3 regions of the Thalassotalea sp. PLHSN55 genome follow, and region 3 is predicted to be linked to each of the others. Evidence: predicted binding sites of a transcription regulator. Region 3 holds the regulator's gene; each other region holds the start of a gene.

Region 1 (4,890 bases), on a different contig from region 3:
TATTGGAAAGGGTATACGTAAAGGCAGTAAAATATAAGAGCAAATTACACACCCTTACCGCCCAAAACATTTTTGTACATTTGTATAATTGGTAATGGTAGTTTAATTAATAAAATTCAGTTTATTCACTTAAAAAGCTTTTAACTAACAAGATATAACCCGTTAAGAGAAAACAAACTATTTTTGATTTAGTTAGTTGCTTACTAGAGCATGTTGACTACCATGATAAGATAACAATTTTGTCATCCAAGCCTGTAGTAAATGATATCTACTGCTTGGTGTTAGCGAATAAGTGATAATGTTATGAACATGGGAATAAAAGGTAAGTGGGCTTTGGTATGCGCATCGTCTAAAGGTTTAGGCCGAGGTTGTGCTGAGGCATTAGCTGCTGAAGGTGTTAATGTGATTATTAACGCAAGGGGCGAACAAGCGTTACTAGCAACCGAGCAATACCTTAAAGAGACCTATCAAGTCGAAGTTATCGCAATTGCAGCCGACATCACCACTGAATCAGGGCAAGAAAAAGTACTAGCGGTTGCTGATAAAGTAGATATTTTAGTGACTAATGCCGGAGGGCCACCTCCGGGCATATGGAGCGATTGGGATAGAGACGATTTTATCGCAGCAATAGATGCCAATATGCTCACTCCTATCGCGCTGATGAAAGCCATACTGCCAGCAATGATCGCAAAAGGTTGGGGCCGCATAGTTAACATCACAAGCGTTTCGGTAAAATCACCTATTGCTGTATTAGGCTTATCTAATTCTGCTCGAGCAGGTTTAACTGGTTATGTGGCCGGCACAGCACGTCAGGTTGCTAAACACGGCGTAACTATCAATAATTTACAACCGGGCATTCATGCCACTGATCGCGCAACAGCACTAGATACCGGCGCAGCCAAATTACAAAGTATCAGCCTAGACGAAGCCCAACAACAACGCTGTGAAACTATTCCTGTTGGGCGTTATGGCACCGCTGCAGAGTTTGGCGCAAGTTGTGCGTTTTTATGCTCTGAGCACGCAGGCTTTATTGTTGGCCAGAATATTTTACTCGACGGCGGCGCAGTTAACTCCACAATGTAAATTAAGCCATATACGCACGCCATTACATGCGTTTTTATTGTATTTACTTTAAGGTAAATACAATAAAAACAAGCCAGCTCAGCAGCAACAATACCCAAGGTAGCTTGTTGATAAATGAATTGCTGGCTGGTTTCGGCTGTTCAACATTGTCAATGTCTTGAACTTGCTTTGCTTTTAATTCTTTTTTTCTAAGTTTATCTCGTTCACGCGCTTTGGCTTTTTGCTGTTTTTTGTATTCACTAATGCCTTTTTCAATGCCTTGGGCAATAAGTTTAGTTTGCTCTTTACTCTGGCCTTTTTTCTGTGTGCCTTTTGCAATTTTCATTGCTTCATTTTGGGTTTCAACTGATGATTTTTCGCTCATTTATTCATTACGATTAGTGATATTCAACTGACTATTAAATTACGGTATCCAACAACAATTATCCAGTAATTTACTTGTTACTTTTATCGGGGTACGGCACACTATCAGCCATTCAATATTTACCGCAATTTTAGAGAATACCATGAGCGAAAATTCAACAGCATTAAATCAAATTAACCAAATGTTAACCATGCAAGACGCAATGAATTCACGCGTGAGTGAAACATGGCGCGACAATGGCTACGAATGGTATCGCGCCATTTGGGTTGAATGTGCAGAAATGTTAGATCACCACGGTTGGAAATGGTGGAAACATCAAGAAATTGACGTTGCGCAAGTGCAACTTGAATTAGTCGATATTTTTCATTTTGGTTTAAGCTTACGCTTAATGACAGGCGCTGATGTAACAGATATTGCTAATGAGCTAGCCGCTGAACTTACCCAAGGTTCAGACGAAAGCGACTTTAAAATTGCGTTAGAAAACTTGGCATCTGCAGCGGTAAGCAATAAAGCCTTTGACGCTATCGCACTTGCCGATTGCATGCGTTTAATGAATATGGATTTAAACGAGCTATTTAAACAATACGTGGGCAAAAACACGTTAAACTTCTTCCGTCAAGATCACGGTTATAAAGACGGCAGTTACATTAAAGTGTGGCACGGTGAAGAAGATAATGAAGTATTAGCTAAGTTGGTGAACAGCCTTGATGTGACAGCGTCAGATTTTCAACAGCAGTTATATCAAGCGTTAGAAGCTAAATACCCTAGCTAAGCCATTAAAATTAAGCCTGTTTCTATATAAAACATCTCTGGCACAAATAGTGCTTATTCAAGTTATTACTATGACGCTAATCAATAACGTCAAGAATTTGAACTGCCGGAGATGTATATGGAACTTATTCTATTTGCCATGATCAGCCTGATTGTTGTGGTCGCGATGTTAGCCAGTCGCCTAAATGACAACAGCTTCCCCTTCCCTTTTGACAGCAAGGCCAGTGTATTTACTCCCGCTGAGAAGAACTTTCAAATATTAGTTGAACAAGCGGTCGGCCCTAAATACCGGGTGATTAATCGAGTAAAATTATCTGACATTGTTGCTGTACGTAAAGGCGTTTCAAGTCGTGCTAGCCAAACAGCAGTTAATAATGCCGAAAATAAGTACCTTGATTTTGTTATTTGCGAACGCGAAACCATGAAATTATTGGGCGCGATTGATTTAGTTGATACGCAAGGACGTGGCTACAAACTCAAGAAAGATTGGTTTGTCAGTGGTGCACTGGAAGCGGCGTCAATTCCGCATGTGCGCATCAAAGTAAAAGCTAATTATACTGTAGCCGAAATTCGCGCCTGCATTCATAGCCGCATAATGGGTAAGTTTACGGTAAAACCTAAAGTAGAGGGTAAGGTGATCCCTGCGCCAATGATCAAAGATAGATCAAAAAATATTGGTGCAATAAGCCCTACCGCTGCGAGAGCAAAAGCGAAAGCAAACGCGCTCCAGTTGGCGAGTAAGCCTAGTGTGCGCACACCTGAGCCAAACATGGCTGCTTTGCCACATTAAAACAATAAAACACTAGCTCACTAAAACAATAAAAACTAAGCCTTAACTGTTTCGCAGTTGAGGCTTTTTTATTACCCATGACAAGCCGCAAGCGTTGTTGATTAACAACAGAGTTAATTTTTAATCTAGGCTTAGCCGCGCTATAATCCCCTGCAATATTTACAACGCATTCACTTGGAAAAATCATGAAAGCAGGCATTATTGGCGCAATGGAGCCAGAAGTTGCTATTTTAAAAAGCAAACTTACCAATATCGAAACCTCAGAAATTGCAGGTTACCAGTTTTATCAAGGGCAACTTGACGGTAACGATGTCGTTATTGTGCAATCAGGCATTGGTAAAGTTGCAGCGGCATTAGCAACCGCATTATTGATCGACAAATTTTCACCTGACTATGTAGTAAATACAGGTTCTGCCGGCGGATTTGAACAATCATTAAAAGTTGGTGATATTGTTATCAGCGATGAAGTAAGGTATCACGATGTCGACTTGACCGCATTCGGTTATGAAGTAGGTCAACTTCCTGCAAATCCACCAGCCTATATTCCGCATCCTCAGTTAGTGGAGGCGGCAAAAGCAGGTATTAGTTCACTTGAAAATATTCAAACACTCGTGGGTTTAATTACTACAGGTGATACCTTTATGACCGCAGAAGACGATATCGCCAAAGCGAGAAAAAATTTCCCAACCATGGCAGCTGTTGAAATGGAAGGCGCCGCCATTGCCCATACTTGTCATCAATTTAAAGTACCCTTTGTCGTTATTCGCTCGATGTCTGATATTGCCGGAAAAGAATCGCCAACCTCTTTTGAAGCCTACTTAGAAACAGCCTCGGTAAATTCGTCACAATTAGTGCTGAATATGTTAAATGCTTTACAAGGGAAATCATTAAGCTAATATCAGCTTAAAACAATAAAAGAGCCACTATCATGGCAAGTTTTGCTGAACTCCCTTCTTGGCTACAATCGGTGTTAATGGCTTTTACCGTTATTTTAATAAAAGCCATTTTAACTCACTTGGTTGCTCACCAACCTTGGCGTTTTTTTCAGTTCTATTGCCAAAGCTTAGCCAATAAAGTTAACAAGGCTGAAAATAGCCATAGCCAACAAACCGTTGCTGGCCTTGTTGCTTTTGCTATAACTTTCGCTCCTCTTGTGGCGATATTATGGCTCTTTGAAACTTTCGTTGCAGTGCTGTGGCTCTGGCAAGGATTTCTCCTTTATATTGCGATTGACGGCGTCGACTTATTCAGCCAAAACAAAAAAATTGCTAACGCCTTATCTGCTCAACAAAAGTACCACGCGAAACAACTCCTGCAGCCTTTTTTATTACGTGAGTCAGAAAAGCTTTCAAGCTTAGGCTTAACCAAAGCCAGCATTGAAATGCAATTATTACGCATTGGCCAACAGCTAATTACAACGGTATTTTTCTTTTTGCTTTTAGGGCCGCTTGCAGCGATAAGCTATCGAATAATTCTAGAGATGAGCTACAGCTGGAATACCAAAGAAGCTCGTTTTTTTGCATTTGGCGATCGCCCTAAAACCATTAGTTATTTACTACAATGGCTGCCAATGAGAGTGTATGGATTTTGCCTGCTGCTGAGTACCTTAGGCCAAGGTTTTGTGCTTAATTGGCGGTTAGTTAGCCCTCACTTTTTCAAACTAAATAATGACTTTGTTCTTCACATACAAGCCTTAGCATTAGGCTGTCGGCTTGGCGGTGTTGCTATGTACCAAGGTGAAAAGCTGCGCAGGAAGAGCTTTAATGATCAAGGAAAACAACCTGAGATCACTGATATTATTCATGCATCGTCTCGAATTAAATACATCTTAGTGCTGTTAAGTATTTGCTTTTTTCTGGCAATATTTGCAGCGCTAACCGTT
Region 2 (4,890 bases), on a different contig from region 3:
GCGCTTTAAATTCAGTCGTACTTAAACTTTTTCGATAGCGATAAAGGCGTTCAACGGCATGCATAATAGGCAAATATAAGATGAGGTAATGTCAGGGCCGCTAATGTACCGCGCTTTGTCTCGATTAGCAAAAGGGAATGCTAATTAATACACTAAGGGCTGTTGTTCTTTCGTGTTTACTTTGAACAAAATTTAACCTCGAAAGATCCCCCCCCTAATCACTTTTAATTTTTATTGTGCAAAAACATAACTGCTAAGCAATTTACGCATTCTTCTTAGCACTAATTTGTTATTCAGAAACCAGTTGTTTCTTCAATTCCTTTTGCGCGACTTCCATCATCACTAAAACCTGACAAGGCGGAAATTGCTCTAGCAGAGATACAGTGCGGAAATTGGTCCATTCAGCAATAGGATCAAACTGTTTGTTCTTTTTAAAGTTAAGCTTCTTTAAACCAACTAAACACTCGCCATGCATTTTCGCCTCAATAAATTTCTCATCGGTTAACGCTGCACCACTATTTCGTTTAGCAATATCGTCATAGGAAAATGATGTAGCTTGGCTTGCTCCTACCAATAGTAATGTTGACAGTAGTGTAATAAATTTCATGAAACCTCGATATTGTTAACTAGCTGATTATTTAAACTGATTTACATTAATATCACATAGTTTCATTATCTTAGGAAACATTCATTGTAAATTTTTTGCTGCTACTTTTGCGACTTAACACACAATGCTTCTCTAGAATAAAAAAGAGCGCGACACCTAGTAGGTATTGCGCTCTTTCCTTAACAGCTAATGAATTAAATATTATGGCGATCGTGGCCACTGACAGAAATGGTATTAACCTTTTCCAGCGCTTCAAATTCTGCTTTTAGTTGCTCTTCTAATTGATCTAACTGGCGAATTGCCTGGCATAAAGCTTCACCCTGTTGTTCTATTTGCTCGCCTCTTAATTCCATGTCTGTTTCTATTTTCTCACCAAACGCTTCCATACGCGCTTCAAAAGCGTCTGCATCACCGCCGGAGAATAGCATCTCTTTGCCTAAAGCAATCATTAAACTACCTAACGATTTTTCAACGGCTTGTTCAACAGCATTTTCAATTTTGTGTTCAAATTCTTCGCCAAACACTTCATCACCAGCAAAGCCGTCTTCGTCAATGTAAAAGCCTTGTTCAGTTGAAAACTTATGTTCAATATCATTACGGATAGACGATAGTTGTTCGGTAAGTTCAGAGCTAACATCGTTACCCTCACCTAAGAGCTCATTAAACGCCATATTTACGCCATCAATCGCTAAATCGATTGCTGAGACGGCAATACCTTTAACTTGTGGCACAATCGCTTTAACGTCAGTGGAATACTGGCTAACCAAAGCTTGTTGGTCATTATTTAAAGTAACGATTTCGTTGTTAATAAAAAGTGTTTGGTCATTCTCAATGCGATAAATAACGCGTTTATCTTTTGAAAATTCAACCATGTGTTGTTCAACTCTTACGCCGCCTTCTAGTTCAACATCACAATCACTGTGAGCGGAGGCATTACAAGCTGTTGCTAACAAAATTGTGCTTAAAAATAATTTCATTATAAATTCCCTTATTGCTAATTCATTTCAAATACTTGCTATATCTATATCAAAAGCAATGCCAACTATTTATCTACATAAAAACAATAGGTTAGAAGTATATAGGAATTTCAAACATAAATAGATATTAATAAATCGGTCAATAAAGCCATTATTTGGTTTATTTGACAATGCTATCGAAAGCTAGAAGTTGAAAGCTAGAAGTTGGCAGAAAGAATAAAGGGTTAGAAACTAAAAAGGGCAAGACCTTAGTCTTACCCTTCCATTTATCAGCCTAAGCTAATAAATTAAAACATGTCGTTTTAAGCGTCTTTAAATTAAAGAGCTACGATGTTTTCTGCTTGAGGACCTTTTTGGCCTTGAGTTACAGTAAACTGTACTTTTTGACCTTCAGCTAAAGTTTTGAAACCGTCGCCAGAAATTGCAGAGAAATGTGCGAATACGTCTGGACCAGATTCTTGTTCGATGAAACCAAAACCTTTAGATTCGTTAAACCATTTTACTGTACCAGTAGTTGTATTAGACATAATAATATCCTATTTCATTTATTGAGTAATTTGCGCTTAACTTAAACATTAAGATAAGCAGTTGTGTTGGAAGTGTTGCTATTACTTATAAAACAGGACGAGTTACTAACAAAAACATCGAAATGGTATACATAAATATAGGCCGTACTTTCAAGCTATGACGAAGTTTATAGTAAATCATTCACGAGTCAAGTTATTTTGCCTATTCTGCGATGCATTTACGTAATTGGGCTTAAAGCCAGTAAAATATGGGGATTTGTAAGATAATTAAACGCCAAATTATTGCGGGCTTAGCTTTTCTGTTTCACTTTGACTTTATTATTGGTATCTCGACTTTTTTTAATGAGCTGATCGCCATCTTGATGATGTGTCGATTTGGCTAGTCGGTCATAAAGTAAAACATTTACCGATGCAGCTAAATTCATGCAACCTACCGTGGGCACATAAACTACCGCATGTGCTTGGTCAACTACCGTTTGGCTAATGGTCCCGTCTTCTGGGCCAAAAATATATAGCGCCTTTTCCGGGTGTTCAAACTCAGGCAAAGCAATCGCCCCTTCAACTAAATCAACACAAACAACTTTAATGTCTTGGTCAATATCATCTAACAATGCCTCTTTGGCTTGTAAGGGTATTTTATCAGCGACATTTTTCGTATCCGTATTATATTTAGCTGCGCGCGCATAACGTTGACCGGTGTAAAATACCTCATCAGCTTGATAACAGCCAGCTGCGCGCATAACTGCGCCGACATTCGTTGGGCTTTTAGGATTAGTTAAGCCGATGGCTACATAAGAGTTTTTCATAAGTGTCTAGGTTAAAGTCGCTAATATATGGGAAAAGTATCGATAGTTTATTTTCTCAGTTGCCGCGCACTAAAGCTAGCGATTATTGTTAGGGGCTGTTGAAGTCTTAGATCTAAACATCAAAATTAATTCTGTAAACGCCGCAGTTACAATTAAGTCAAACTTTGCGCTTGTTGTTACCTATTAAAACAACTTACCATTTAGATAATTACAAAACACAACAACATGAGCAGTTTTACTGACATACAACGAGGCAATATGAGCAAGCGTATTTTTCGTCCTTTAGCGACGTCAGCACTTATCAGTAGTTTATTTTTATCGGCAACATCTTCAGCGACCATCGTTGAATTTCAAACATCTCAAGGTGATTTTCAAGTAAACCTTTATGATCAAACCACCCCAAAAACAGTTGAAAACTTTATCAGCTATGTAAATAAAGCAAGTTATAGCAATACGGTAATTCATCGCAGTGTCAATGAATTCATTATTCAAGGTGGTGGTTATGATGTTGATGAGGAATCTTTTTTACAGCCCATTGAAACAGATCCTGCGGTTATTAACGAACCCATTTATTCTAATGTCCGCGCAACTATAGCTATGGCAAAACTAGGTGGTGACCCAAACAGTGCCACCAGTCAGTTCTTTTTTAACTTAGGTGATAACAGCGCAAACCTCGATTTACAAAACGGCGGATTTACCGCTTTTGGCGAGGTGATTGGCGACGGCATGGTCGTAGTTGATAAAATCGCTAATTTAGGCACTTGCGTATATAACAACAGTATTACTGATATTCCTATGCATCAAGCAGAAGAGTTGGGCTGTGCTAATTTACCTGATCCACTGTCTGATCAATACGTCACTATTTATCAAGTGACCATCGTTGATGCGTCTGTCAATACAGCTGACGATTTAACACCTACACTTTCGATTGATACTGACCACGATGGCGTAGTAAATGATCAAGACGCATTTCCAGAAGATGCAAGTGAGTGGTTAGACACCGACGGCGATGGTATTGGTAACAACAAAGATGATGACGACGATGGTGATGGCGTACTCGACATTAATGATGCCTACCCGTTAGATCCAGAACGTTCACAAGCACCAGATACATCTGACTCATCTGGTGGCTCATTTGGCTTTTTAGGGTTATTTGCTTTAGCAGCTATGCGTATGAGAAGACTTTTTAAACGCTAAAAAAAGCCTATTTAACCATTGTAAAATAGCAAAATTATAAAAAAGACGAGGGTAAATGATTAATTACCTTTGTCTTTTTTCTATTTTTAATAGTTTGATTTTAGTTAGAGCATGTTGATCTTTGACGTATATTTTTGCAGCAGTATATTGCGTATTTATACAAGGCAGCGCCTATGCAGTGTGGTTGTTCCACATAAATAGGCGATAAAGACTTTATGCTCCTGCAAAGTCACCTTACCCCACATCCATGTGGGGTAACGTAGTATAAATGCGCAATAAACGCTGTCATTAAGATTCGATTAAACGTGATTTACTCTGTGTTATAGCTCATTTGTATAGAATAACTATACTTCAATCGCTATGCCTTGATTAAATCACGTTTAATTCGAACAAAATCTATACTACAAAGGTCAACACGCTCTAGTTACTTTCGTGGCTAGATTAAGCCACGTTATTAAGTCAATTCGCTTAATAGCTTATTTTGCTTCTTAATGTTTTCACTTGCGAGCGCTTATTTTTACTGTCTAACCTTTTGCGCTTAGCCGCTTTACTCGGTTTGGTAATACGCCGTACTTTTTGCACGACAGTGGCCGCTTTTATTAAGTTAATCAGCCGATCTATGGCATCATCTCGATTTTTCTCTTGAGTACGATACTGCTGGGCTTTAATTATAATCACGCCCTCTTTAGTCATTCTTGAGTCTTTTAAAGCTAACAGTCGCTCTTTATAGAATTCTGGCAGTGAACTGTCATGAATATTGAAACGTAAGTGCACGG
Region 3 (4,890 bases):
ATGCTACTTGCATCGGCTTGGTTATCGTCTAGCGTAATGTGAGCACTCGCGCGGTAGTTTTGGCAAAGCTGCGCAAGCTTAGTCGCAGCTCGTGCATGCAAGCCCAATTTATTAGTGATAATGAGTGTTTTTTCTAATTTTGGCATCATCTGTACCTAAACATTAGGTGGATTTTACTTCAATATCACGATGGCGAGATTGCACATCTTCACGGTCTTTTCTTAAGTTGTTCGCTAAAAGTTCTGCAATATAAACTGAGCGATGTTTACCGCCGGTACAACCAATAGCAATGGTGACATAACTTCTATTGTTACGCTCTAAATGTGGTAACCAGGTCATCATAAAACTGTTTATTTGCCAAATGAATTTAGTGACAATCGGTTGGCTTGCTAAAAAATCTTGCACCGGTTGATCTAGCCCGGTTTGTCCTTTTAATGACTTATCCCAAAACGGGTTTGGTAAAAAGCGCGCATCAAATACATAGTCGGCATCGGCAGGCACACCATGTTTGAAACCAAAAGATTCAAACACTACCACCATAGAACCGGTTTTTTTACCTAATATACGTTCTCTGACCAAGTCAGCTAATTGATGCGGCGTTAACTGGCTGGTATTGATATATAAATCTGCGCGGCTTGAAACTGGCTCTAATAACTTTTTCTCTAACGCAATCGCTTGATCGAGGGCGATGTTTTGTCTGATTAACGGATGCAAGCGACGAGTTTCGCTAAAGCGGCGAATTAAATCACCGTCATCAGCGTCTAAATAAACAATGTTAAGCTCAACCGCGTTTGGCAGGTAATCGATAATCTCTGAGACATCGCTGGGTAACTCGGGCAAATTACGCACATCTAAGCTAACCGCAACATTTTCATAGTCGTTAATCACGGTATGGGTTAGGGCGGGTAGCAGGTTAACGGGGATATTATCAACGCAATAATAGCCTAAATCTTCCAAAACCCTTAAGGCAACAGACTTTCCTGACCCTGAACGGCCACTTACTATGATTAACTTCATTTATTTATTGTTGTTGAATAAATTCAAACAATTCCTGGTCGGTGGTGCAGCTTCGAACGCCTTTGCAAATTTGTTTGTCACTAAAGAGTTTTGCTATGCTTTGCAGCGTATTTAAATGTTCTTTGCAGCTTGCTTCAGGCACAAATAAGGCAATAAAAATATCCACTGGACGGTTGTCGACAGCGTCAAAAGCAATGGCTTCCGCAGAGGTGACTACCACGCACACTATTTTTGAACTAGTGGGGAGTCGGCCATGTGGAATGGCAATGCCGCCGCCAATACCTGTGCTGCCCATTCTTTCGCGTACCATCAAACTTTCTAATAATTCTTGTTGCGAAATATCGTCGAGCTGTTCTGCCGCGGTAAGGCATATTTGTTCTAAAATACGTTTTTTACTTGACCCTGAAACTGCACAGTGAGTGCAGTTTAGGGTTAAAATGTCTTGGAACTTCATAATTTTTTATGGCTGGGGTTAATTAGTGCTGGCTAATTTTGCCTTTATATTTAAGGATTTGACGATCTAATTTATCAACTAGTGCGTCGATTGAGGCGTACATATCACTGTTTACAGCTGATGCGTGAACTTCACTGCCATTTAAATGCACCGTTGACTCAGCTTTTTGATTTAATTTTTCGACGGTTAGTACAACGTATACGTTATTGATGTGATCAAAATGACGCTCTAATTTAGCAAATTTTTCGTTTACGTAGTCGCGTAAAGAGTCTGTAATTTCTACATGGTGTCCAGTAAGATTGATTTGCATAGACTTAAATCCTCATAAATTAGTTACTAAAGTAAGCTTTTTCGTTGGTTTGAAGGCGGTATAGACAATGACTCGCGATATTTGGCTATAGTACGCCTTGCGACATTAATACCTTGTTCTGCTAATATTTCCGCCATTTTGCTGTCGCTTAATGGTTTCGATGGGATCTCCGCAGAAATAAGTTTTTTGATTAATGCGCGGATAGCTGTTGATGAACATTCTCCCCCGTTCTCGGTACTAACATGACTTGAAAAGAAGAATTTAAGCTCAAAAATTCCTCTTGGCGTATGCATATACTTTTGTGTGGTAACACGAGAAATGGTTGACTCGTGCATATCTACCGCTTCAGCGATGTCATTTAAAACCATAGGGCGCATGGCTTCTGGGCCATGTTCAAAAAAGCCTTGTTGGCGCTGAACAATACAGTTTGACACTTTTAATAAGGTATCGTTTCGACTTTCTAAACTTTTAATAAACCACTTGGCTTCTTGCAAGTTTGAGCGAATAAATTGGCTGTCGTTTGATGACTTCATAGTGCGTGTCATCGCAGCATATTGTTGATTAATCGAAAGCTTTGGCGCAGTATCTGGGTTTAATTCAACCACCCAGCGACCATTTTTCTTTTCCACTGATACATCGGGTATAACGTATTGGTCATCTTCTTTGATAACACTGTCGCCAGGGCGCGGATCTAAGGTTTGAATTAGGCGAATAACTTCACGTAACTGATCTTCTTTTAAGCGCGTTTTGCGCATAAGTTGACGATAGTCACGGCTACCAAGCAATTCAATATGTTCACTAACGACTATTTTGCTTTCTTTAAGCCACGGCGTGTCATCGTCGAACTGGTTTAATTGAATTAATAAACATTCGGCAATTGAACGCGCACCAACGCCGATAGGGTCAAACATATTGATGCGCTTTATGACCGCTTCAACTTCGTCTAACTCAACGTCTTCGATGCCAACACTTTCTAAAATATCTTCACTAGTAACAGTTAAGTAGCCAGCATCGTCAATTGCATCAATAATCGCGGTTGCTATGGTGAGATCGGTATCGCTAAATGGGGTTAGTTCCATTTGCCAGCGCAGGTGATCTTGAATTGAGTCGGTGGTTTCACCTTGGTAAGTATAGTCTTCAGAAGGTGCGCTGCTTACCCCTGTGTTTGAGGTGCCGGCACTATAGCTTTCATCCCATGTCGTATCGATATTGAGTTCTTCAGGAATATCGCTTTTATCCATAGCTTCTGTGGTGCTAATTTCATCTATGGTTGGCGCAGAATCTTCACTACCATCGGTTGCAGCTGGAGCAGCTTCAGTGGCATTTGCTGAAAACGCCTCTTCTAAGTCGTTACTGCTCTCGTCTTTTGTGGTGGGAGCACTTTCGTCAACTTCTAATAGTGGATTGCTTTCTAAGGCTTCTTGAATTTCTTGTTGTAAATCCAAAGTCGACAATTGCAACAGCTTGATCGCTTGTTGCAATTGCGGGGTCATGGTTAGTTGTTGTCCAATTTTTAGTTGTAGTGTAGGGCGCATCTACGTAATCATTTTCCTGTTGATTTTATTTTTTATCATGAGCTAAGTTAACTACCATGTGTTCAAATAATCTGTCCTATGGATATAACTATAGCGTGAATTGCTCACCAAGGTATACATCTCGTACATGTTGATTAGCGAGAATTTGATCGGCGTCACCCTCAGCTATTAATTCACCATGACTAACTATATACGCGTGTTCACATACATCGAGTGTTTCTCGTACATTGTGATCGGTAATTAAAATGCCGATCCCTCGATGTTTTAATTGTAAAATAATTTTCTTAATATCGCCGACTGAAATCGGGTCGACACCTGCAAACGGTTCATCTAGCAAGATAAATTTAGGATCTGCCGCTAGTGCTCGTGCAATTTCAACACGACGTCGTTCACCGCCAGATAAGCTCATACCGGTATTGTCTTTGATATGACAAATGTTGAATTCTTCTAATAAGTGCTCAAGTTTTTCTTCTTTTTCAACCGCGGAAAGATCTTTTCGCGTTTGCAGTATCGCCATAATATTATCGTAAACCGATAATTTGCGAAAAATTGATGCTTCTTGTGGTAAGTAGCCAATGCCTTTGCGTGCACGTTCGTGCATAGGCAGTAAAGTTAAGTTTTCATCATCTAAAGTAATGCTGCCACTGTCGTTTGGCACTAAACCAACAATCATGTAAAAAGAGGTGGTCTTACCGGCACCGTTTGGGCCGAGTAAGCCAACGATTTGTCCTGAGCTTACTTTTAAGCTGACATTTTTAACAACCTTACGGCCTTTGTAAGCTTTTGCTAACCCTGATGCAGATAACGTTGCTGACATAGTTATTCTTTGGCCTTGGTTTTTGGTTTTAACACCGTTGTGACTGTATCGTTACTATAACTTTCTGCTTCGAGTCTTTCTGTTAACGTATTGTAGATGATTTTGCTACCTGAGACTTCACTGCCTTCTTGGCTCAGTCGCGCGTTACCTGAAATAATAATGGTGTGTTCGTTAGCCTGATAGGTAATTTCATCTGCTTGTAACTTGATAGGCGTGCCATCTTCTAGGCGCTGCTCAAATGTTGCAGGTTTGCCTTTGGCAATGTAAATATCGTCATTGGTACCGGCTTTTTTAAGCACTTGCACCATATCTGCGCGGATCACGAGTGAACCTTGCGTGATAATGACATCATCGAGGTAACTGATAATTTTATTTTTCAAATCACCCGACTGGCGGATAGATTTGATCGTGATTTCTTGCTCAAAATCAGCTTTTTCTGCCATTGCTAGGGGGGAAATACCTAGTATGGTCGCTGCTAATATTAAATTAGCTAGTGGTTTTTTTATAGATAGTTTGAACATGTTCAGTTAATGTCATTTGTGTTGTGTTTAAGTCAACTATTAGCCCGGAACCATACATGGTAAATCCTTTTCCCTTTATTAAAATGGTTTGCTCTGAGCTAATAATATTCGTATTTAAGTCTAATTCTAAATATTTGCCGTTTATTTCTTGGATCAAGCTATTTTTATCTGTGGCATATAATCGTACTCTATTTTTTAGAATTACACGGTTATTGTCGTACAAAGTGGCTTCGTTA

Evidence for each region. The regulator sigma-54, encoded in region 3, starts transcription at its own class of promoters, with help from an activator protein. The targets are predictions, from matches to a motif close to GTTGGCACGNNNNTNGNNT.
Region 1: ACRRSQ_RS05830 (DUF2726 domain-containing protein) is a predicted target of sigma-54. The motif match lies at 2,256-2,274, and genes of this name have one in related genera.
Region 2: ACRRSQ_RS00570 (DUF2884 family protein) is a predicted target of sigma-54. The motif match lies at 1,632-1,650, and genes of this name have one in related genera.

Annotation. Positions count from the first base shown of each region.
Region 1 covers NZ_JBPDIH010000002.1:634,512-639,401, forward strand. Annotated here, with positions in the region: gene ACRRSQ_RS05815 (SDR family oxidoreductase) at 304-1,083, shown strand; gene ACRRSQ_RS05820 (DUF2956 domain-containing protein) at 1,127-1,447, opposite strand; gene ACRRSQ_RS05825 (dUTP diphosphatase) at 1,590-2,219, shown strand; gene ACRRSQ_RS05830 (DUF2726 domain-containing protein) at 2,337-3,008, shown strand; gene mtnN (5'-methylthioadenosine/S-adenosylhomocysteine nucleosidase) at 3,194-3,904, shown strand; gene ACRRSQ_RS05840 (cobalamin biosynthesis protein CobD/CbiB) at 3,937-4,890, shown strand, end outside.
Region 2 covers NZ_JBPDIH010000001.1:116,538-121,427, reverse strand. Annotated here, with positions in the region: gene ACRRSQ_RS00580 (tRNA-uridine aminocarboxypropyltransferase) at 1-64, opposite strand, end outside; gene ACRRSQ_RS00575 (hypothetical protein) at 290-607, opposite strand; gene ACRRSQ_RS00570 (DUF2884 family protein) at 802-1,584, opposite strand; gene ACRRSQ_RS00565 (cold-shock protein) at 1,902-2,111, opposite strand; gene ACRRSQ_RS00560 (RNA methyltransferase) at 2,402-2,917, opposite strand; gene ACRRSQ_RS00555 (peptidylprolyl isomerase) at 3,176-4,114, shown strand; gene arfB (alternative ribosome rescue aminoacyl-tRNA hydrolase ArfB) at 4,583-4,890, opposite strand, start outside.
Region 3 covers NZ_JBPDIH010000006.1:140,171-145,060, reverse strand. Annotated here, with positions in the region: gene ACRRSQ_RS13195 (HPr family phosphocarrier protein) at 1-149, opposite strand, end outside; gene rapZ (RNase adapter RapZ) at 163-1,017, opposite strand; gene ptsN (PTS IIA-like nitrogen regulatory protein PtsN) at 1,022-1,471, opposite strand; gene hpf (ribosome hibernation promoting factor) at 1,494-1,781, opposite strand; gene ACRRSQ_RS13175 (RNA polymerase factor sigma-54) at 1,808-3,316, opposite strand; gene lptB (LPS export ABC transporter ATP-binding protein) at 3,405-4,133, opposite strand; gene lptA (lipopolysaccharide transport periplasmic protein LptA) at 4,136-4,576, opposite strand; gene lptC (LPS export ABC transporter periplasmic protein LptC) at 4,620-4,890, opposite strand, start outside.